DNA from 3 places in the Lactobacillus sp. ESL0230 genome. Region 3 is predicted to be linked to each of the others. Evidence: predicted binding sites of a transcription regulator. Region 3 holds the regulator's gene; each other region holds the start of a gene.

Region 1 (8,080 bases), 470 kb from region 3:
TTCTTTTAAATCCTTACAACCATAAAACATTGATTGTATACTAGTAGCTTCACTGATATCTAATAATGATAAACCATCAATTTTTTGTAATTTATGTAAACTACTAAATAATTCATCAACTTTACCAGATAACTTCAAATTTCCTTCAATTGAAATGCTGGTAACTTCATCTGGATCAATATTTGCTGTGTTCAAAGCAGATAAAATTGTCGCAGGATCTTTAATAGGTGTAGCACTACCTTTTATTTTCAAAACACCATTGATTAAAGTTAAATCTGAATCTTGCCATTTTATGTTTTTAGGAGCAGCGGTATTAATGTTATTAGTCCAATCGCTTTGCGTTTTTGCAATCATTTCTAGGCTAGTAGCATCATTAATTGCCTTTTTAGCATCTGTTGCAATATTATCAACATGAGCTTGCATTTTGGCTTTGTCTTCACTTGATAAGATACTATTACTAATATTAGTTTTAGCAGCTTTAGCAGCCTCATCAATTGCTTTAGCTGCTAACAGTTTAGCATCTTTTAAAGTGTCAGTTGGTACAAATTGTTTAATAGTGCTAATCCATGAATTAGTGATTTTCACAATATCAGCTGATTTAGTTTGTTCATCATTAATTATTTTTTTAGCAGATGTTACAGCTTTAGCAATGTGGGCTTTTGCCTTATCTTTGTCTACAGTTGGCAAAGTACTATTATCAATTTGCGCATTAGCTGCTGCGGCGGCATCATCAATTGCGGCACTAGCAGCGTCCTTTAAAGCTTTCAGCGAAGCTTCATTAGAACTTGAACCAGAATTATTTGAACTAGAATTATTTGTATTTGTGTTGTTAGAGCTTGGGTTATTAGTATTTTCAGCTGGTTTATTGTTATCAGCTGGTTTATTAGTATCTGTTGCTGGCGTGTTCGTCTTGTTGTTTGGAACTTCTTCGGCAACTTTCTTAGCCAAAGCCTTTACCGCAACATAACCCTTACCAGTTGAGTAATACTTTTTACCCTTAATAGTTACAGCAGTACCATAAACTTTAACGCTTTGCCCTTTACGTAACTTGCTATTTTTAATTACTTTACCGCTTCTAGCATACAAAGCTACACTCTTAGCAAGCTGACGGGTTTTACCATCAAGGTTAGCAGCCTTAACATATTGGTCTTTACCAATACTGTAATATGCCACACCAGCAATGGTCTTTTTACCATAAGTCTTAACTTTCTTACCAGCACTAATAGTCTGCTTAGTCTTAACTACTTTTTTACCAGCTTTTTTGTAAACAGCAGAAGTTGCACCAACAACCTTGGTTTTTGCAACAACTTTCTTAGCTGATTTTACTGTAGTAGCGCTAACATTATTAGTAGCAGTAGTGCTTTCAGTAACGCCAACGGATAATAGTGCAGCACTAGCTACAGAAATTATCATTTTTTTATAAAAACTATTTTTACTCATTATTTCTAAACCTCACAAACCTAAGCAAGTTATTAACAGTAACTTAAGTAGCAAGCATTAATTAAATTGTAAAAATTCTGTTATCTTCATTGCGTGTGTAATTTACCATTACCAATGTGACTATTTATGTTAGATTAGTCATCTTATACACATGTATAATTAAAAATCTATCCCTTTCAACTGCCACTATTATTAGAGCCAATTATCATACAAAGAAGTAACCAAATTAATGCTTAGCGCTTACTTTACTGTTAAAGCAGTTGCTCACAGCAAACACTTTTCATTGGTGATAATTTGTTATAAATAGTTAATGAATATACAGACAACTGTGCAATTATATCTATACATCAAAAACTGAATATAAAATTACTATGTTTATGTTAGCTCTATCAGCCAAGTAGTTGAAGTTTATATAAAATCAAATTTAATTAGCAATATAAAAGGGTACAAATATACATATCAAATGTTATTTTTAAATAATAATCAAGCGCTTAAATTTGCTTATATACCAAAGATTCCAGTATACGCTTTCAGAATATAAATTGATATAATAATTAATTATTTATGTCAATTATTGGATTTTTTTAAGTTTTAATAACATTTATTATTAAATAGATTAACCTTTTAATAATTTTTTATTTTTAGCAAGCTTAAATTTTAGAAACAAAAAAAGAGCTTTTTAGCTCTTTTTTTTGTTTCGACTACTTACTTAATAGCCATACTTTCTAATAATTCTGCTCGTTGAGCCAGATTAACATATAATTTATTCCCACTAACTGACATTCCCTCAATTTCGCGTCCAGTATCGAATGAGTAAGTTTGCTTTAAAGTACCATCACGACCGAGTTTAAAAATTAAATCATTAAAAGCTAAATAGAAATTTTTGTGTTTAGGATCATAAGTAATGCCTTGGCAGGGGGCATTGTTATTAACAAAACTACCACTAGTCTTACCCACTAATTTAGGATACCAATTATCACCACTGCGTGTTAATTGCCAAAATTCATAGCAATTATTTTTAGTATCACGGTAAACGGTGTACATCTCATAATCAGACATCATTACTCCATTTTGGAAATAACGCGGATTAGTTTGATCACCAACCCAGGTTTTAATTGTCCAAATTTTATTGATTTGTAAGTCACTTTTACGTATTTGAATTAATTCTTCTGAATCAGGTCGTCCATCACGAATCGTATTTATATTATTTAAAACATAAATATATTTATCACTAGCCCCCATGGCTTGACCATGCCCAATTGGAATATATGGACTAACCTTAATATGTTTGACATAATTGTTAAAAGCTTTTTGGGACATATCAAGTAAGTGTTGCGCATTATAAGGACTCTTTAAATTATTTAAGTCATAACCAACAATATGGCCATTATTTAAGTTTGTATGACTTAAAAGACTAGTATAAGCCCAACCTTGTGAAACAGTTAATCCTTCTGGAATATGCCCTACACGGTTAATATTATCATCACTTGGATCTTTAACACTTAACAAAACAGGTTGATAAAAGCGCGTTCTAAGTGTTAAGTCGCCACTAGTTAATTCGCGCGAATCATTTTCGGGGCTATATTCATTAGGGCTGATGTAGTTAACAGAAGAACCATAATGTGTTTTCCAAGTTTTATAGTCATTAGTCCCTTCCTGGGCCGGAAAAGAATTGACTACTTCAGCGTCAGCAATACCTTCTGTAGTACTCTTTCTGACGGTAACTTTTACGGTCGCAGAAGTATCACCGTAAGTATATTTAACTTTATAAGTTTTAGGAGTAGCGCAATCAATACTATCTCTTGAAACCTGAACTTGTTCATTATCGATTACTGTACCCATGCCGTTAGTTACGTATGAGATTGCATCTTTAGGGAAAAAGCTATAATACTCATTACGTACCAGACTTACAGTCTTGGGTACGGCAATTTGATTACGGGCAAAGAATTTTTCATTAACATAGCCTACTTCACGACCGTTTACATATATACGCCAGTAGCGATTTTTCTTAGTTTCAATTAATTGATCTGATTGAATATGGCTATAACGATAGTTAATTCCATCAGCGATTTTTTTGCTAACTTTACCATCAACTACATCTTGCCATACCGCATAATTCTTAGTACCGGCAACTTTAGTCATCATTGAAAAACCTGTAATAGTTTGCTTAGGTTTAGTTTTTCTTTGGACTGCTGACTGATTATCATCAGTCTTATCCTTGTCAGAGCTATCAGTCTTATCCCTGTCTCGACTGTTTGAATCATCACTATCAGATTTAGTATCATCAACTGACTTACTAGCATCATCTTGCTCTTGATCTTGCCTTTGTGCTTGCGAATCACTTGCATCTGCCGCTAGAACTGAAACAGTTGCTAATTGACTTGAAACAGCAAAATTTGACAATAATAGTGTAATCGCAGCTAATTTTTTAAAAAGCTTCAAAATAGTTCCTCCAAAATTTTAAATTCACTTTATATTATAATATAAAAATAACATTACAGAGAATACAAATTTGATACACTTTCATTGACAGCACTTAATGTAAGTGATTTAATTAGCACTGTACTATTTAGAGTGCTAATATTTTTAATTTAAACTAGGAGGTAGAAAAGATGCTAGTACCTACAGTTATCGAACAAACTGCACGTGGTGAACGTGCTTATGACATCTATTCACGCTTATTAAAGGACCGCATTATTATGCTTAGCGGTGAAATTAATGACGACATGGCTAATACAATAATCGCACAATTATTGTTTCTTGACGCCCAAGACAATACTAAAGACATTTCTCTTTATATTAATTCTCCTGGTGGTGTAATCACCTCCGGATTGGCAATTATGGACACCATGAATTTCATTAAATCTGATGTTTCCACTATTGCAATTGGTATGGCTGCTTCAATGGCCTCCATCCTTTTAACCAGTGGAGCTAAGGGAAAGCGGTTTGCTTTGCCAAATTCAACAGTCTTGATTCATCAACCTTTAGGTGGAGCTCAAGGACAGCAAACTGATATTCAAATTGCAGCTAATGAAATTCTGAAGAGTCGTGAGAAGATTAACAAGATTTTGCATGAAACTACCGGGCAACCACTTGAGAAAATTCAAAAAGATACTGAACGTGATAATTATCTAACAGCTGAAGAAGCTAAAGATTACGGCCTAATTGATGAAATTATGGTTAATCAAAAACAAGATTAGTAAAATAAAAAAAGCCCCCTTTTACTGGGAGCTTTTTTTATTTTACTAATCTTGCAGACTTTGCGCCAAATCATGCAATTTTTTTAAGCGGTGATTGGCACCTGATTTAGAAATTGGACCATCTGGTATTTGCTGGGCTAGCTCCTTTAAAGACAATTCCGGATTAGCTAACCTAAGCCGGGCAATCGTCTGTAATTTTTCTGGAATATTTTCTAAACCAATTTTACGTTCAATTAATTCAATGTCTTCGACTTGCTTAGCCGCCGCAGTAGCTGTCTTTTTTAAGTTAGCCGTATCACAATTAACTAACCGATTAACTGAATTACGCATATCCCGCATAATACGTAAATCTTCAAACGATAACATTGCGTTAAAAGCCCCAACGATATGCAAAAAATCGCCAATTTTCTCTGCTTCTTTTAAGTAAACAATAAAACCACGCCGCCGTTTAGTCGTCTTAGCATTAAGATGAAAATAGTGATTCATTAATTCCAACAAGTCATTATTATGATCCTCATAAGCTGAATAAATTTCTAAATGATATCTACTAGTTTCAGGATTATTCACACTACCACTAGCCAAAAAAGCCCCCCGTAAATAAGACATAGCACCTTCACGGGAAGAGGTAATTCGGGGAGGAACTCGCGTAATTATCCCTAAATCAGCAGCTAAGATTTCTAGATTAGTTAGAATTTCATGAACATGATTTTGCAAACGAACTAAGTATTGATTATTTTTTTTCAATTTCATTTTACGTGAAACAATCAAAAGTGGTTCTACTTTATAAGCCGTTTTTATCAAGGAAAAAATTCGGCGGGCAATTGCTGGATTTTCAGTAGTAATATCAAGACTATACCGGTGATCATGAAAATTCAAAACACCATTCATACGTAAAAAAGCAGCCAGCTCCGCCTTAGCATGTTCTGGATGAATTGTTAATGAAGTTAATTCTTTTTTCACCTTGCTTGCATAGCTTGCCATTATTTAACTATTCCTTTCTACGAGACATTGCAGCAAAAGCCAAATTAATAATCTCCTTAGCTACTTTTTGTCCATCATGAAAAACTAACCCACTACGTTGATCAATAAAATCATCAGTAATTACGCGGCTACCTTGCGCACGTAAACCAGCAAAATCGTTTTTAACTGGTTCAATATACGCATCATAATCTTTAGGATTAAATTTAGACATATCAATTTTGGCCCCATTAACCAAGGTAGTGTTAATATAATGCCCTCCTAAGTGCTTATTAATTACTGAAACATGCTCGCAATCAGAAAAATGGTCTGTTTCACCTAGCTGAGTCATAATATTGCATATATAAATAACTTCAGCTTCAGTTTGACGCACTGCTTCGCCCAAGTTAGGGATCATTAAATTAGGTAAAATCGAAGTGAATAAACTACCCGGTCCTAATACTACTGCATCAGCCTGCATAATAGCATCCAGTACAGGTGGCACTGCCTCAGGTTCGGCCGCCAAATTAGTATTAGTTACCCACACTCGTTTAATTCTCTTATCTTGATTAGTAATTTCTTTTTCACCAGCTTGAATTGTGCCATCAATAAATTCTGCATTTAAAGTTAACGGTTCATTAGAAGCTGGAAAAACATGACCATCAACCCGCATCATTCTGGAAAGGGATTGAACGGCATCAAAAATATTACCATGCATTTCGTTTAAAGCGGCAATAATTAAATTACCAATTGCATGACCAGAAAAGAAAGAATCAGATGAATCAAAGCGATATTGAAAAATATCCTTTTCTTCTTGCGATATTTCACTCAAAGAAACTAAAACATTCCGAATATCACCTGGTGGAACAACATTAATAAAATTACGAATTGAGCCTGATGAACCGCCATCATCAGATACGGTAACAATAGCGGTAATTTCGGCATTTTGATCTTTTAAAGCATTTAAAACCACGGGTAGGCCGGTGCCACCACCAATCACCACAACTTGTGGTCGTCTACTTTTAGTTATCCGAACTACTTTTGCATCTTCATACTTCATACTTTACCTTTTTCTAATATAACGACTAATTTCACGATGGGTAAGATCAACTGTATAATTATTGGCTAAATCATGAGCCAGTTGCTTAGCAATTGCAACACTACGGTGTTGACCACCAGTACAGCCAATAGCAATTGTCAGCTTAGCCTTACCTTCCTTAATGTAACTTGGTAAGGTACACTCAATTAGGTTAAGCAGTTTATGATAAAAAACTTGCGTTTCTTCTTTATTCATTACATAATCAAAAACTCGTCTATCAAGACCCGTAAATGGTCTAAGTTCAGGCAAATAAAAAGGATTCGGCAAAAAACGAACATCCATTACAATATCTGCATCGATGGGGAGACCATATTTAAAGCCAAATGACATTACTTCAACTGAAAATGGCTGTTTTGCTTGATCACTAAACTCATTAAGCAATTTTTGCTTTAGTTGTTGTGGAGACAAATCTGAAGTATCAATTATATAATTAGCACGGTTCTTAATACCTGTTAGTATCTGACGTTCTTCTAAAATACCATCAAGCAAACGTCCGCTTTTACCTAATGGTGGAATTCTCCTAGTCTCCTTGTAGCGGGCAACTAAAGTGTCATCAGCCGCTTCCAAAAAAACAATGATTGAACGAACACTACCATTATCTTCTAATGAATTTACTTCATTGAGCAAATCTTTATAAAAATTTTTAACGCGTAAATCTACAACGACTGCCACTTTAGTAAAATCATCTGAATTAACAATCAGTTCCCAAAAGCTGGGTAAAAGCGTCGGTGGTAAATTATCAACAACAAAATACCCCATATCTTCTAAGGCATGTGATGCTACAGTTTTACCGGCACCACTCATTCCCGTTACAATCAGTAACTGCTTTTTTTCATCAGCCATTTCATAAGTCTCCTATCATCTAAATTATAGCACACACAGTTTTCATATTTTTTTATAAAAAAAAAGTTCTCAAACGAACTTTTCATCTATAACAATTAACGATTTCCAAATGCTGCTACAATCTCACTTACTCCAAAAATTAATAACCAGAATGAAACTAGCCAAATTAGAGTTAATGCCGATAATGCTGGGTTAAACATCATCCCAATGGCGATAAATAAGCTTAAAACACTCAAAATCATATTAATCCAAAAGTAAGGACCTAATGTACTTTTTAGATGCCAGCTAAAGCTAATACCTGATACGGAATCAAATAAAAACCAAAAAGCAAATAAATAAGCAATAGTCAGTCCTGCGGCATCATACGAATAGAGAAATAAAATACCAATTATAATATCAATAACTCCAGAAACAATTGCTAGCCAACTAAAGGAAATAAAATAACGTAAATGACTATAAACTGCTAACCAAACAAAACCTTGAACAATCGACAAGATAGCAAAAAGTAATACAAAGGCATGTAAAGCTCGGCCAGGATGAA
Region 2 (8,080 bases), on a different contig from region 3:
TATCAATCTTACTTTGCAAAAAGGTGAAATTTTAGCACTCCTTGGGGAGAATGGTGCTGGGAAGTCTACTTTGATGAGTATTTTATCGGGGCTTCTTACGCCATCTGCTGGTGAAATAGTTGTTCGTGGGGAAAAAGTCACCATTAAAAATCCGACAATTGCTAAAAAATTAGGAATTGGTATGGTACATCAGCACTTTATGTTAATGGATTCTTTTACTGTATTGGAAAATATTATTTTAGGGCATGAAGTTACTAAAGGGCTAAGGTTAGATTTTAAGAAGGCACAACAGGAAATTAAAGAGTTGTCGCAACGTTATAATCTAAATGTTGATCCTTTAAAAAAAGTTAGTGAAATTACAGTGGCCCAACAGCAACGTGTTGAAATTCTTAAAATTTTATATCGCGGTGCAGATATTATGATTTTTGATGAGCCGACAGCTGTATTGACACCCCAAGAAATTACTGAATTTATTCAAATATTACATGGGTTAGCTAACGAAGGTAAATCAATAATTTTAATTACTCATAAGTTGGAAGAAATTAAGCAAGTAGCCGATCGAGTAAGTGTTATTCGTGCGGGTAAAAGTGTTGGTAATTTTAAAGTTGCTGATGTAAGTAATAATCGCTTAGCTGAATTAATGGTGGGACGACATGTTAATATGCAATTAGATAAAGCTCCTGCCATAATTGGTAAAACAATTTTAAAAGTTGCTAATTTAAATGTTAAAAATAAGCAAAATATTCCTGCTTTAAAAGGATTATCTTTTAATTTACGAGCGGGAGAAATTTTAGGTGTTGCAGGTATTGATGGTAATGGTCAAGATGAGTTAGTACAAGCTTTAACCGGCTTAACACATATTGATTCGGGTCATGTTCTAATCGATGACCAAGAAACAACTAATCAAGAAGTCCGTAAAATTACCGAAAAAGGTGTTTCATGTATTCCTGCTGATCGTCAAAAGTTTGGCTTAATCTTACCCTTTTCAATTGCTGATAATTTAGCTATCCAGTCATATTATAAAAAACCTTATTCTCACCATCATGTACTTAATCATGATTTGATAAAGCAGCATGCTCAAAAATTAGTTAGCCAGTTTGACATTCGGACTACAGGAGTTGAGTCACCAGTGAGTGATCTATCTGGTGGAAATCAACAAAAAGTGATTATTGCTAGAGAATTGAGCCGAGATAGTAATTTGATTATTGCTTTTCAACCGACAAGAGGGCTGGATGTTGGTGCAATTGAATATATTCATCACCAACTGCTAGCTCAACGAGCTAAAGGAAAAGCAATTTTATTAATTTCGTATGAACTAGATGAAATTATGCAACTATCGGATCGGATAATTGTTTTACATGATGGTAATATTTCTGGTGAAGTTAAACCAGATGATACTAGTGATAAGGAATTAGGTTTATTAATGACTGGAGTTAAGAAAGAAGGTACAACTTTTGCTTAAAGTAACTTCCAAGACTAAACAGAATTTAGTACTAATTATTTCAATTTTGGCGGGCTTTTTAGTTGGGGCAGTTATTATGCTCGTTTGGAGTTATAACCCGCTACAAGCATATTCATCAATGTTTATGAGTGCACTGGGGAATATGAATGGGCTTGGTGAAACAATTCGTGAAGCAACACCATTAATTTTCACAGCGATTGGCTTCGCAATTGCTTCAAATGCTGGTTTTTTTAATATCGGTTTACCAGGTCAGGCACAGGCAGGGTGGCTAACCTCGATTTGGCTTGTGTTAGCTAATCCTAATATGCCTAAGTTTGTGCTACTTCCACTAGCAATCGTTGCGGGTGTAATAGCTGGAGCAATTGTGGCTGGTATTGCCGGTTGGTTACGGGCACAATTTGGAACTAATGAAGTTATTACCACCATCATGTTTAACTACATTGTGCTTTATTCTTCGCAGTATTTGATGCAACAAATTATGCCAAGTCGTTTGCGGATTGATACTGACACAACAAAAACAATTTCAGCTAATGGTAGTTTGAAAATTAATTGGTTAAGTTCAATGTTTGGTGATTCCAGAATTAATGCTGGCATTTTTCTAGCAATAATTGCTGTTTTTCTTTATTGGTATTTGATGAAGAAGACAACGATTGGTTTTGAAATTCGGTCAGTTGGAACTAATCCTTTTGCCAGTCGCTATGCTGGAATGTCGACTAAAAAGAATATTATCCTTTCGATGTTGTTATCCGGAGGTTTTGCTGGCTTAGGTGGTGTAGTACAGGGACTGGGGACTTATCAGAATTACTTCACGCAAACAACTAGCCTAGATATTGGCTGGGATGGCTTGTCAGTTGCCTTACTTGGTGGTGGTACTGCAGTTGGTATATTGCTTGCTGCGTTATTGTTTTCTATTTTAAAAATTGGTGGTCTAGGTATGCAGACAATTGCCGGTATCCCCTATGAAATAGTTTCAATTGTGATTGCTGCAATTATCTTCTTTGTTGCCATTCAATATGTAATTGGCTTGTTATTTAAGGATAAAGGCTCAACCCCAGATATAGAAAAAGTCTCACATATTACTGAAGGAGAGCAATAATGAATTTAGTTGCAATTTTATCTTTGCTAGTGTCATCAACCATTGTATATTCAACTCCCTTAATTTTTACTGCTCTTGGTGGAGTGTATAGTGAAAATTCAGGAATCACTAACATTGGACTTGAGGGAATCATGACCATGGGAGCTTTTTCGGCAGTGGTTTTTAATTTAACTTTTGCTACTTCTTTCGGCAAATTGACCCCATGGTTGGGGTTAATTGTAGGAGGAGTAGTCGGTTTGCTGTTCTCACTTTTGCATGCTGTTGCAACGATTAATTTTCATGCCGACCATGTCATTAGTGGTACTGTACTCAATCTGATGGCACCACCATTAGCCGTGTTCTTGATTAAAGCAATTTATGATAAAGGGCAAACAGAAAATATTACACAAAGCTTTGGGTATTTTAGCTTTCCTGGATTAGCTAAAATACCGCTTATTGGACCAATTCTTTTTGAAAATACATTTGCTCCAGCTTGGGTTGCAATTTTTGTAGCGGTTTTTTTGTGGTGGATTTTATATAAAACTCGTTTTGGTTTACGATTACGCTCTTGCGGTGAAAATCCCCAAGCAGCTGATACGCTGGGAGTTAATGTTTATGGTATGCGCTATGCTGGTGTATTAATTTCAGGCTTTCTTGGTGGTATTGGCGGTGCAGTATTTGCCCAAGCAATTTCGGGTAATTTTTCAATTTCGACGATTGTCGGTCAAGGTTTTATGGCTTTGGCAGCTATGATTTTTGGTAAGTGGAATCCTTTAGGAGCAATGCTTGCTTCGCTATTTTTTGGTTTCGCCCAAAGTATTAGTATTATAGGCAATCAGTTACCATTTTTTAATCATATTCCGTCTGTTTATATGCAAATTGCTCCTTATGTAATTACAATTGTAATTTTAGTGTTATTCTTTGGTAAGTCAGTTGCTCCAGCAGCTGATGGCCAAAATTATATTAAGTCAAAATAGGAAGATAAAAATGAAAGAAATTTATTTTAATCATGATGGCAATATTGACGACTTAGTGTCATATTTGTTGCTATTACAAGCACCAGAGATTAAGCTACTTGGTGTTAGTGCAATTGACGCCGATGGTTATCTTGAGCCATCAGTAGAAGTTTGTCGAAAAATGACGGATCAATTTAATTTGCGTGGTGATAAGCTAGCGATTGCTAAGTCGAATTCGCGGGCAGTTAACCAGTTTCCAGAAGCGTGGCGTACGGCATCTTATTCCTTTAATTCACTACCATTACTAAATGAGTCTGGAAAAATAACAACTGGTGAAGCGGCTGAGCCAGCGCATTTAGATATGATTGATAAACTAAGAAAGGCAGCTAAGCCAGTTACTTTAGTTATGACAGGTCCTTTAACTGACTTAGCTCGTGCTTTAGAAGTTGATCCCAAAATTGAAACAAAAATTGATCGTTTATTTTGGATGGGTGGTTCACTTGATGGTCATGGAAATGTGGTACAAGTAAATGCTGATGGAACACAAGAATGGAATGCTTTTTGGGATCCATTTGCGGTTGATCGAGTCTTTCAATCTGAGATTCCAATGCAAGTCATCGGACTAGAGAGTAGTGAAGAACTACCACTAACCAATCGACTTAAGATGCACTGGGCAAGTTTGAGAAAATATCCGGTAGTTGATTTAGTAGGTCAAGCATATAGCTTATTAGTAAATCCTCCAATTCAAAGTGCCCAACTTTATTTTTGGGATGTATTGACGACAATTAATGCTTTATATCCAGAAGTGGTTATAGCTTCGGAAAAGCGAACAGTTAAAGTACGTACCGTGGGTGATGCCGCGGGTCGCTTGGAAGATGATGAAAACGGGCGGGAGATTACTTTAGTAACCAAAGCTGATAAGGACTTCTTCTTTAAAAAGTTTGATGAATTAATGATGCAGACTAAGTAAAACTATAAAACAGTTCCAGTTTAGAGCTGTTTTTTTGCTTATTATAAATAAAGTGAGTATATATACTTACTTATAGCGATTTATATCATTTAGTACAAAAATGAGAAGATAGTTAATTAGAAGAGTAGTCTACCTAGATACAAGGATGAAAAAGCAAAATGTAAGCAAGTAGTTAGGAGTCAACCAAAAAGACTAACTCAATAAAATACTGAGTTAGTCTTTTTATTTATAAAACTGGCTAATTTTTTAGAAGCAATCTGTACTAGAATCCTCGCCGGCTTAAGCCAATGAATCCCAAGCTGGTAATTCAGTTGCAGAGCCTTCGGCTAAGGTGATTTGTTCAGAAGTTAGATACTTCTTATGAACAGCAACTTCATAAACGTATTCTTTAAACCATTCATTGTTCATTACAAAAAAGCCCTTGTCACCATTTTTTTCACCCCAGGAATTTTCTACTTTCCACTGGCGAATGTGACCCTGATCTTCGTCGACGCCAACAAGAGCCATGGCATGACTAAAGTAGCCGGCACCAGTTCGCAAGCGATCAGCTTTTGACATTTTTAAATCAACCCCAAATAGGTCACTTAATTGATATAAGTTGCTGTCTAAATAGCCTTTTTGCCGATCACTTTGCTCACCAACATCATTGCCAAACCAAACAGCTTCGCCATCTTTTAACTGGTTAACACTAGCACGTTCTAAGTATTCAATGGGAACATTGAGCCATTGAATGTGACAAGTGCCATCAATGTTATTGGCATCAGGCAAACTATAAAGTTTATTGTATTCATGGTCGGGAGCGTTAGCTAGAAGTACATAATCGTTAAAGTCAACATCGCCCATATATTTATGTAGAAATTCTAGTGGGGTTAATTCTTTGTCTAAGTGATAATTTTTGTCATCATCACGATATTCTAAATCAAACTTCTTAGGTGGCTCTCCTACAGCAATAGCTGTCATTCGATAAACCTCACTTAGGAATTGTTCACGAACGAGTTTGATTTTTTCATCTTCTCCTGCTTGTTTTAATTTGCGGAGAACCAGTGCGTCTTTTTTAAGCTTATCGCCTAAGACTTTGCCAAAGCCCGCTGTATTATTTGCATTAAAGCTTTCTGGCATCGCATATGAAGGTACAACACCATACTTTTCAATTAAGGCTGTTGCCATTTGAAAATGCCCGCCATCTTCACCAGCATTATTTAGATGGGTTTTAACAATACGAGAATTGAGTGGCTCACTAGCTGTTGCAATAATATAGTTATAGAAATTATTAGTTCGTTCAATTTTGTCCCAGAAAAAGTTATAACTTTGGGAAAAAGTAAAGTTTTTACAATGATACTTTTGCCCAAAATTATGACGTAAAATATTTAGCGTCGCAAATTCCCAGCAGCGACCAGATTGACGTTGATTGGTTACATTATCAGTAGCTAATTCTGTTGAAAAAACGCGGGTTAGTTCATTTTGCACCCGATCATTATAAGCAGCAGCCAAGACACCACTTTTTTGTGCAGCTCTAGCAACAACCTGATTTTGCGGGCTTTTATTAAAATCAGCTGAAAATTTTTCTAATTCTTGTAAGGTAAGTTTGTATCCCATAGGTGAATCTCCTTTTAATTTAATTTTAAATCACTTCATATTTTAATCTAAAAGAAAAACGAGTTCAATAAGTGAACTCGTTTTTAGGAATTATAGGGTTGATAGTTTTGTCAGAATTGTGTTATTTAAGTTAGTCAATTTTTATTGAATTATCATTTTTATCTGTACTTTGCTTTGGTAAGACGACGGTTAAAACACCATTTTCATATTTGGCACTAATTTCATTAGCAGCGACATTTGGCAATCTAAAGCTTCTAGAAATGTGACCAATACTTCTTTCACGGTGAATAATACTACTATTGTGGGAAACATCCTTAAATGCTTTCCTCGACCCAGCAACACTTAAAATACCATTATTGTAGTTTAAGCTAATATCATCTTTATTCATACCTGGCATATCAATATTAATTACATAATCATGATCATTTTCAGCTACATCAGACTGCATTAATTTTGTTATTTCAGTCTCATCAAAAAATTTTCTCGGAAGATCAAACCAATCATTCATTGCATCGAAAAAGTCATTGTGACGATTTATCATTTCATTTGTCATAGTAAAAACTTCCTTTCAAAATTAAATTAATTTATTACAGAAGACTTTCAATTCCTCTGTACAATTATTATTATAGTATTCAGCTCTTAAAAATAAAAATAATTAGCACTCTTATTTTTTTAGTGCTAATTATGTGATAGCTATCCTTTTATTATAAGGATTATAGCTTGTGGATTATTAAAAATGAGGAGAAGAAGTTTTGACTTATTATCAGAAGATGACCCCAGAAGGCTATCGAAAAATTGAGATGGAAATTGCTCGTTTAAAAAAAGAGCGTCCAAGACGAATTAAAATTTTGCAGGCAGCTCGAGCATTAGGTGATTTATCAGAAAATACCGAATATACTGAAGCTAAGCGCGAGTTAGGACATTTGCAAAGTAGATTACGTTATTTAAATAAGCAGTTGAATTATGCTGAAATTATTAAAAAAACTACTGATGGTAAAGTTGATTTAGGCAAAATAGTCACACTTGAGATTGGTCAAGAAAAAGAAACTGAGACATACCAAATTGTTGGTCGGATGGAAGCCGATGTCACTAAGGGTAAGCTTGCCTTTGATTCACCATTGGGACAAGCAATTATGAAAAAAACTGTAAATACGACTGTAGAGGTAATAGCTCCTGCGGGAAACTATCAAGTAACAATTAAAGCAATCGATTAAAGACACCCTATTTAGTCGTACTTAATGTTAGTAATATAGTGTCCTATTAGGAATTAGTTGTGTCATATCTGAATTTAGATATTAAGTTTCTAGGAAGGGATTAGAAATCTTATCGAAATGGATGGTCGAAAAAGCTGGCTATTTAAGAAAAGTTAATGGTCATTTCATAAAATTACTTTTTTTTGCTATAATATGGATTTTGGAGAGTATACAATTAGTTAGATAGAGGTAGTTTTGTGAATACACCAGCATCAAGAGAAGGTAACCTAATACGCTATATTGTTTATTTTATTGGCTATTTAATGACAGCTGGCGTAATCAAGCTAGTTATTGAAAATCTGCCAATTCATGTTTGGAATTTTATCTTATTTGCAACAATTTCCTTAATGGTTCTGTTATTTTTTATTTATCGCTTTAATCGCGAGCAACGCTTTTTTGCTCCGGGATTAGCCGGTTCATGGATTAGTAATTTTGCGCTTATTATTGGCATGACCCTGCTAATTACTGTATTCAGAATCAGTATTTCTTGGCTGCAATCGTATAATCACTTGCAGTTGTACGGTCTGCAAACAACATATTTGCACCATGAAGGGGTGGCAAATTATTGGTTCTTTGTGATTGCGTTAGGAATAGTTTTACCGATATTACAAGAGTTTTTAATTACTGGCTTTTTGTTTAACTATGCTTTTAGGCGTGATAATGTACCTACCGCTATTTGGGGGATTATTACATCTGGAATTTTATTTAGTTTGCTTAATTGGCAAAATTCAGCAACATTATTATTAGTTAATTTCTTTTTTGGCGCTA
Region 3 (8,080 bases):
TTTCTTAGCTTTTTCAGCAGCATCTTTTAATCTCTGTAGTGCCATCTTATCAGTTGATAAGTCCACACCATTTTCATCTTTAAAGCCTTTAACAAGCCAGTCAATAATCTTATTATCAAAGTCATCACCACCAAGACGTGTATCACCATTAGTGGATAATACCTGAAAGACACCATCACCTAGTTGCAAAACAGAAACATCGAAAGTTCCACCACCAAGGTCATACACTAAAACTTTTTCATCTTCAGCATCTTTATCCAAACCATAAGCAAGTGATGAAGCGGTTGGTTCGTTAATAATCCGTTTTACTTCTAAACCAGCAATTTTACCAGCATCTTTAGTAGCTTGACGTTGAGCATCATTAAAGTAAGCTGGAACCGTAATAACTGCTTCAGTAACCTTCTCACCTAAATAGTCTTCTGAAAATTTCTTAATATATTGTAAAATCATTGCAGAAATTTCTTGTGGTGTATAGGCCTTATCCCCAATTTTGACTTTATAACCAGCCTCACCAATGTGACGCTTAATTGAAGAAATAGTATTAGGATTAGTAATTGCTTGCCGTTTAGCTACTTCACCAACTTGAATTTCACCATCCTTAAAGGCAACTACTGAAGGAGTAGTTCTGTTACCTTCTGGATTAGTAATAATTTTTGGTTCCTTACCTTCAAGAACTGCAACTGCAGAGTTAGTTGTTCCAAGATCAATACCGATAACTTTTGACATTAATAAAACTTCCTTTCAATTATTGTGCAACAACAACCATTGCTGGTCTTAATGTGCGATCCTTATATAAATAACCCTTTTGTAAAACCTGAACGATATAATTCTTCTGCTCATTATTTTCAGCAGCAACCGTTTGAACTGCCTGATGTAAGTTTGGATCAAATTCTACACCTTCAGCATCGATTTCACTAATTCCATGATCTTTCATCGCCTTAATTAAGGAGTCAAGAGTCATTTGAACACCCTTTTTAAGCTGCTTTGAAGCTTCATCATCTACTTCAATTGCTAAAGCTCTTTCTAAATTATCCATTGCCGGTAAAATGTCTTTAGCTAAAGACTGAGATTCATACTTAATCAATTGTGCACGTTCATTATTATAACGATTTTGCATATTTTGCATTTCTGCTTGACTACGTAAATATTTATCTTCTAAATCTTTATTTTGTTCCTGCACCCTAGTTAACTCTGATTTGATTTTATCTTTTTCAGATTCAGATGCTTGTTGATCATCTACTTGAGCTTCAAAATCTTTCGTTTCATCCGTTGCCGGTTGATTTTCTATAAAATCTTTTTCATTAGTCTGTTTTTCTTTACTCACAGTTAACCTCCTTTATTTAAATCTGCCATAATATTCCAGTAGCTTTTTAGCTAATTCATTTCTAAAATATTCTAGTAGGCCAATCACTTGCGAATACGGCATATTATTAGGACCAAGTAAAGCAATAATACCTTTACCATATGACCCTACACTGTACTCTGCAGTAAGAAGACTATAATCCTTCAATAAATCATTAGATAATTCCGAACCTAAACTAACTCTTATGGGTGAGTGACTATCACTTGAGTTCACTACATTAGTCATTAAATTCGAAACTAAATCTTCATGACCCAGTAATTCATAGAGCGATTTCAAACTTGAAGCATCGCTTAGTGAACTGTTATTTAAAAGATTTAGCTGCCCGTCAACATACATTTGCTCACTAGTAGCCTCTTTAACCACATCTTCAACCAATTCAATTAATTCAGTGATATGATGAAGACCAAATTTTTCACTTAAATCTTGACTCAATGAACTCGGGTTTATTTTGTTTAAAGTCTTACCTACCAATTCATTGTTTAGCATTCGCACAGCTTTTTCAACTTCATCGCCACCAATATTATAGGGTAAACGATAAACTTGACTGTGAACATTCCCATCACTGGTAACCAAAATAGCCATAACTTGCCTATTCACTAATGGAACAATTCGAAAACCAGTAATAGTTAAAGAATTACTCTCTGGTCCTTCAGCAAAAGCAGTATAATTAGTCAAATCAGATAAAATTTTGGCCGCCTCTTGAACAATTTCATTAACTTGATGAAATGGCTGGCTAAATTGTAGCATAATTCTATCATATACTGATGCTGGCAAACGTAATGGCTCAACTAAATTATCTAAATAGTACCGATAGCCATCAGTTGATGGTAAACGGCCACTAGATAAATGAGTTTTTTCAATTAAGCCCTTGTCTTCTAAAAGAGCCATTTCATTACGAATAGTTGCACTGGAAACTTTAATTGGCAGTTGGTTCATTACAGTTTTTGAACCGACAGGATCATGTGTCTGTGTAAAATTATTAATAATTGTTTTTAAAATTAATTCTTGACGTTCGGTCAACATAAATATCGCCCTCACTTTTAGCACTCTTATTTGCTTTGTGCTAACAATTATTATGATACTAGTATTTAGCAGAATGTCAAGCTGAGTGCTAATTATTTTAAAATAAATTTTTGCAACAATTTTAACTTATCTGTACTGCTCAAAATAGTCTGTAATCTTTAATTTATCCTGTTTCATTTGCTCTTTTAGTTGATTTAAATTAGCAAACTTTATTTCTCCGCGTGTATACTTATACCACTTAATTATTATCTTTTGGTCATAAGCCTCTTCACTAAAACCAAATAAGTTAGATTCAATATATATTTTTTGGGCACTGTTAATTGTTACATTATAGCCTACACTAGTCATTGATTCATACCACTTACCATTAATCATTGTCCTCGTAGCATAAACGCCAACTTTAGGAATCACCTTATTCTCATCCCAAACTAAATTAGCAGTTGGAAAGCCCAACTTGTGACCATTACGCAGTCCGTGCCCAATATAACCGGACATGACATAAGGTGTGCCAAGTAAGTCTTTAACTAAGTCCATTTTTCCATTTTTAATAGCTCTTTTAATCTCTGTTGAGCCAATTTTTTGGTCATTGTATGTTTGTTCCGGAACCGTAATAATCTCAAATCTGTTTTGCGCAAATTTAGGTAAATTCTGCATATTGGCAATATTTTTAGGTCCATAGGTATAATCAAAACCAGCAACAACAGTCTCAGTATTAAGTTTAACAATAATATTATCTACAAATTCTTGAGCACTTACTTTGCTAAATTGCTCATTAAAATGCATCACCAACAAATAATCTACTCCAAGCTGCCGCATTTTATATATCTTTTCATCTAGGGTATCAATATAACTCACTACTTGGTTTTGATAGACCTCCTTAGGATGCCGATCAAATGTCATTAGCACTAAGGGTAAGCCCTTACTATTGGCAGTGTTCTTTGCGACCTTTATTAACTGCTGATGTCCACGATGAACACCATCAAAAAAGCCGAGAGCCAATACAATTTTACCCGGGACAATATTCTTTTTAACTGGATAAGATAAATGAATAATTTGCACTGTTGAACCTTCATTTCATCTAATTATTTTGCAAAAGCATTAATTCAGGACGGTACATTGTACCTCTGGCTTGATAAATCGCCTTAACTTTATTATTGTACCTTAATGCAACTTTTTTTGCATTCGTTTTCAAAGCAATTGCTGCCCCATTTTTTACCTTCAGCCATTGATTTTCGTTCAAGTCAATTGTCTGATAATCTTTGAAAAATACTTCGATTGGTTGTATTGCTTTTTCAACTATAGCTGGATTGCCAATAATTTCATCTAGTTTAACAGCTTGACTGAGATTAAAGCCTGAGCTTGCTGTCCTTCGTAAGGTTTGCATTACTGCCGGAACACCTATATTTTCGCCTAGGTCATTGACAAGTGAACGCACATATGTGCCTTTACTACATTCAATTTCAAAATTAAAAGTTTCCTGTCCCTTTTCTAAGTCAAATTGAGGCTCATCAACCGCGTTGTATGCAAAAATTTTAACTGATCGCTTTGGTCGTTCAACCGCAATACCTTCGCGTGCATATTCATAAAGGTGCCTGCCATTTAAACGTACAGCTGAGTAAATTGGTGGAACCTGTTCTATTTTTCCAATAAACTCTTGCATCCTTGTTTGCAGAGTATCTTTACTAATTTTCGTTGTTAAACGTTTAGTTTCGAGCACTTTACCAGATGTGTCATAACTATCCGTGGCATAACCTAACAGGCCTGCACCACAATATTTTTTATTTTTTTGATGCATTAATTCAATCAATTTTGTTGCTTGTCCAATTGCAATCGGTAAAACTCCAGTTACATCAGGGTCTAAAGTTCCCGCATGGCCAATTTTTTTAATATGAAGTACTTTACGCAAATGGTAAACAACATCTGCACTCGTCATACCCTTTTCTTTATCAATTACTAATATTCCGTTAATCATTTCCCTACCTACTAAAAAAGCGCTAACCAGCGCTTTTCTTAATTATTGCGATCTGCATCTTGCTTTTTTACTTCTGCAATTAAACGATCAATCTTACTACCATATTTAACTGAATTATCCCGTTTAAAAATTAATTCTGGAACTTTATAAACAGTTAAAATTTGTCCTAAGAGATGACGCATCATTCCCTTAGCTTTTTCCAAACCAATAGCCGTTTCTTCTTCCTTTTTTGGATTTTCAGAAAGAATGCTGTAATAAACAGTAGCATAAGACAAATCATTGGTACATTCAACTGCTGTAATCGTTACATCTTTAACACGTGCATCACGAATATCTTTTCGTAAAATTTTAGTTAATTCACGCAGAATTTCGCCTTCAACACGACCAATTCTATGTTTCATACTTTGCTCCTAATCACACTATTTTTGTGGCTTAACTTCCTGTTGTTCAACTGCTTCCAGCTCATCGCCAATTTTAATGTCATTATAACCTTCGATTGTTAAACCACAGTCAAAGCCCTGCTTAACAATTTTGGTATCATCTTTAAACCGTTTTAATGAACCAACTTTACCAGTATAGATTACAACACCATTACGAATCAAATTAACATCCGCATCACGTGAGATATAGCCTGAATCAACAAAAGCTCCAGCAATAGTGCCGACTTTAGAAACTTTCCATGTCTCACGCACGGTCAAATTCCCGACAACTTTATCTTCATATGTTGGCTCAAGCATTCCTTGCATAGCGGCTTTAACATCATCAATTGCTTTATAAATAACACTATATAAACGTATGTCGACTCCGCCATCTGTTTCCGCCTGCGACTTAGCGGTTACAGTCGGACGAACATTAAAACCAATAATAAATGCGTTCGATGCGGCAGCTAATGTTACATCGGATTCATTAACTGCACCAACACCAGCGTGAATAATATTAACCCGGACACCCTCAACGTCAATTTTTTCAAATGATTGTTGTAAAGCTTCAACAGATCCTTGAACATCAGCTTTTAAGACAACACCAACTTCTTTCATATTCTCTTTCTTCATTGTATCGAAAAGATTATCAAGGGTTACATGTTGTACATTTTCCCTGGATTGCTGTAATGCTTGTTGCGCCCTCTGTTCGCCGACACTACGTGCTGTCTTTTCATCATCAAAGACAACTATCTTATCAGCAGATTCTGGCACATCATTTAGCCCAGTAATTTCAACTGGCATCGATGGGGTAGCTTTTTCAACTTGACGTCCACGATCATTGGTCATTACCCGAACGCGTCCAAAACGATTCCCCACAACAATCGGATCTCCAGTATGCAACGTACCTTGCTGAATTAATAAATCAGCAACTGGACCACGTCCCCGAGATAACCGAGCTTCAATTACTGTACCAATAGCCTTTTGCTTAGGATCAGCCTTTAGTTCCATTAAATCAGCTTGAAGTAAAATCATCTGCAAAAGCTCATCAACATTTTCACCAGTTTTAGCAGATATTTGAACATAAATGGTATCTCCACCATAATCTTCTGGTATTAAATTATATTTCATTAATTGTTCGGTAACATGTTCCGGATTAGCACCAGGCACATCCATTTTGTTAATTGCAACAATTATTGGTACTTTTGCACTTTTAGCATGATCAATTGCTTCAATAGTTTGTGGCATTACTCCATCGTCAGCTGCAACAACTAAAACAACAATATCTGTTATTTCTGCACCACGTTCACGCATATTTGAAAATGCCGCATGACCTGGAGTATCCAAAAACGTTATTGGCTTATTATCTATTTTAACTTGATAAGCTCCAATTTTTTGAGTAATACCACCAGCTTCGTGTGCTGAAACTTGTGTATGGCGTAAGCGATCTAATAAAGTTGTCTTACCGTGATCAACGTGTCCCATAATTGTAACGACTGGTGGGCGTTTAACTTGTAATTTCGAATTTTGCGAAGCTTCCATTTGTTTTTCATAAAGAGTATCAATGTCGGAAATATCTTCATGAATTTTTTCTTCAGCGTTAATCCCATATTCAGCCGCAATCAACTCAATTGCATCTTTATCTAATGATTGATTTTGATTGGTCATCACTCCAAGCATAAATAATTTTTTAACAATTTCTGCTGGCTCACGATGCAATAATTTACCCAAATCTTGAGCATTCATCCCGACTTCATAAACTAAAGTTTCTGGCAATGGGCGCTCTTTGCGTTGAGTTGGTTGTTTTTTAGGTAATTGTTCAAATTGCCGCTTTTTACCCTTATTTTTGCGTTTTTCTTGATGCTTTGAAAAATTATTGCCAGCGTAATTTTGGCTTTTTCCCTTACGGCCAGGCTTACCAGAATTGCGAGTATGACCATTACCACGCCGATTCTCATCTTTCACAGGCTCTATCGCGGTATTATCTTCAATAACTCGGTGCTTATTAACCGAAGAAGACGCCTGATTTTGTTTCATTCTTGCTGGCGAAGGCTTAATTATTTTAGGACCGACTGTCTTAGGAGTAACTGCTACTTTTTTAACAGTTTGCTTTTCATTTGAACTTATTTTTTTCACTTCTTCTATTTTTTTAGTTGGCTTTTCTTCATTTGACTTTTCAAAATCATGCCGACTAACCTGTTTTGTTTGCTGATTTAATGAATTTTCTTCAACTCGCTGTTTTTGCTTTAATTGCTTTAGCAAGTCTTGTGCTGCCGGCTTAGACGCTTTTTCATTATGATTTGTTTTGATCTTTTGCTTTTTGTTTGCTTGATCACGATGAACCTGATCATTTACACGATTAGTATTCCGCTTTTTGGTAGTCTTTTTTTCATCAACCTTTTTTTCGTTTTTACGAATTGAAGTTACAGAAACTTTGATTTTACTATTTTTCAAAGCGGATTTCTCTTCCTTTTTAGTGGGAGCGGGATTTTGAAAACTACCCTTTATCTGATTCACTTCTGAATCTTCCAATGATGACATATGATTCTTTACATCGAAGCCGAGTTCTTTCGCTTTATTAACCACAACTTTATTCTCGATGCCTAACTCTTTTGCAATTTCATAAATTCTTGTTCTAGTCATCCAATCACACTCCTTCATTAATCTTTTGTACTAATGCTTTATAAAAACCAATATCAGTAATACCTAATACTTTACGCTTTTTGCCAATTGCATGTGAAATTTCATCACTATTAAAAGCAGAAATAATACTTATCCCACTTTTGGTAGTAATTCTATTGATCTTTTCACTTGTACCTTCATGGCAGTCATTAGCCAAAATAACAACTTTGATTTTCTTTGCTTTGAGCCCCACAAGAACAAGTTCCTGACCTGAAATTATTTTCCCAGCTCGCTCCGCAAGACCTAGCAAATTCAACGCTTTTTGTCTACTTTGCAAATCTAACTATCACCAAATAATTCTTTTCTTGCCTTTTGATGATCGACATAAGCATATAACTCGTCATAGAATGCTGCTGAAATTTTAGTTCCGAGACTGCGATCTAACACGCCTTTTTCTTGTGCAGACTTAATTTTAGTAGGATCTAATGAAACATAAGCACCACGACCTGGCTTTTTACCAGTTGGGTCAACAAAAACATTTTTTTCTTTATCAATTACAATGCGAACTAACTCTTTTTTAGGTTGCATACTATTAGTTAATAAATCTTTTCGCATTGGAATCTTTCTTTTTTTCAAAAAAATTCCTCCTTGCCTTATTCATTATCAATATGCTCATTTATT

Evidence for each region. Region 3 encodes HrcA, which represses chaperone genes, less so after heat shock. Its sites were predicted from a motif close to TTAGCACTCNNNNNNNNNGAGTGCTAA; they were not measured.
Region 1: clpP (ATP-dependent Clp endopeptidase proteolytic subunit ClpP) is a predicted target of HrcA. The motif match lies at 3,995-4,021, and genes of this name have one in related genera.
Region 2: F5ESL0230_RS07245 (Hsp20/alpha crystallin family protein) is a predicted target of HrcA. The motif match lies at 6,715-6,741, and genes of this name have one in related genera.

Annotation. Positions count from the first base shown of each region.
Region 1 is NZ_REHI01000006.1:182,792-190,871, reverse strand. Features, by position in the region: gene F5ESL0230_RS02755 (BspA family leucine-rich repeat surface protein) at 1-1,440, opposite strand, end outside; gene F5ESL0230_RS02750 (SH3-like domain-containing protein) at 2,146-3,882, opposite strand; gene clpP (ATP-dependent Clp endopeptidase proteolytic subunit ClpP) at 4,053-4,640, shown strand; gene whiA (DNA-binding protein WhiA) at 4,686-5,621, opposite strand; gene yvcK (gluconeogenesis factor YvcK family protein) at 5,629-6,657, opposite strand; gene rapZ (RNase adapter RapZ) at 6,661-7,539, opposite strand; gene F5ESL0230_RS02725 (HdeD family acid-resistance protein) at 7,635-8,080, opposite strand, start outside.
Region 2 is NZ_REHI01000008.1:147,301-155,380, reverse strand. Features, by position in the region: gene F5ESL0230_RS07270 (ABC transporter ATP-binding protein) at 1-1,462, shown strand, start outside; gene F5ESL0230_RS07265 (ABC transporter permease) at 1,455-2,558, shown strand; gene F5ESL0230_RS07260 (ABC transporter permease) at 2,558-3,514, shown strand; gene F5ESL0230_RS07255 (nucleoside hydrolase) at 3,525-4,463, shown strand; gene F5ESL0230_RS07250 (C1 family peptidase) at 4,743-6,059, opposite strand; gene F5ESL0230_RS07245 (Hsp20/alpha crystallin family protein) at 6,190-6,612, opposite strand; gene greA (transcription elongation factor GreA) at 6,812-7,273, shown strand; gene F5ESL0230_RS07235 (CPBP family intramembrane glutamic endopeptidase) at 7,510-8,080, shown strand, end outside.
Region 3 is NZ_REHI01000006.1:652,819-660,898, forward strand. Features, by position in the region: gene dnaK (molecular chaperone DnaK) at 1-726, opposite strand, end outside; gene grpE (nucleotide exchange factor GrpE) at 746-1,324, opposite strand; gene hrcA (heat-inducible transcriptional repressor HrcA) at 1,337-2,386, opposite strand; gene ribF (riboflavin biosynthesis protein RibF) at 2,513-3,445, opposite strand; gene truB (tRNA pseudouridine(55) synthase TruB) at 3,465-4,358, opposite strand; gene F5ESL0230_RS04975 (ribosome-binding factor A) at 4,397-4,759, opposite strand; gene infB (translation initiation factor IF-2) at 4,778-7,420, opposite strand; gene F5ESL0230_RS04985 (ribosomal L7Ae/L30e/S12e/Gadd45 family protein) at 7,425-7,736, opposite strand; gene rnpM (RNase P modulator RnpM) at 7,739-8,035, opposite strand; gene nusA (transcription termination factor NusA) at 8,053-8,080, opposite strand, start outside.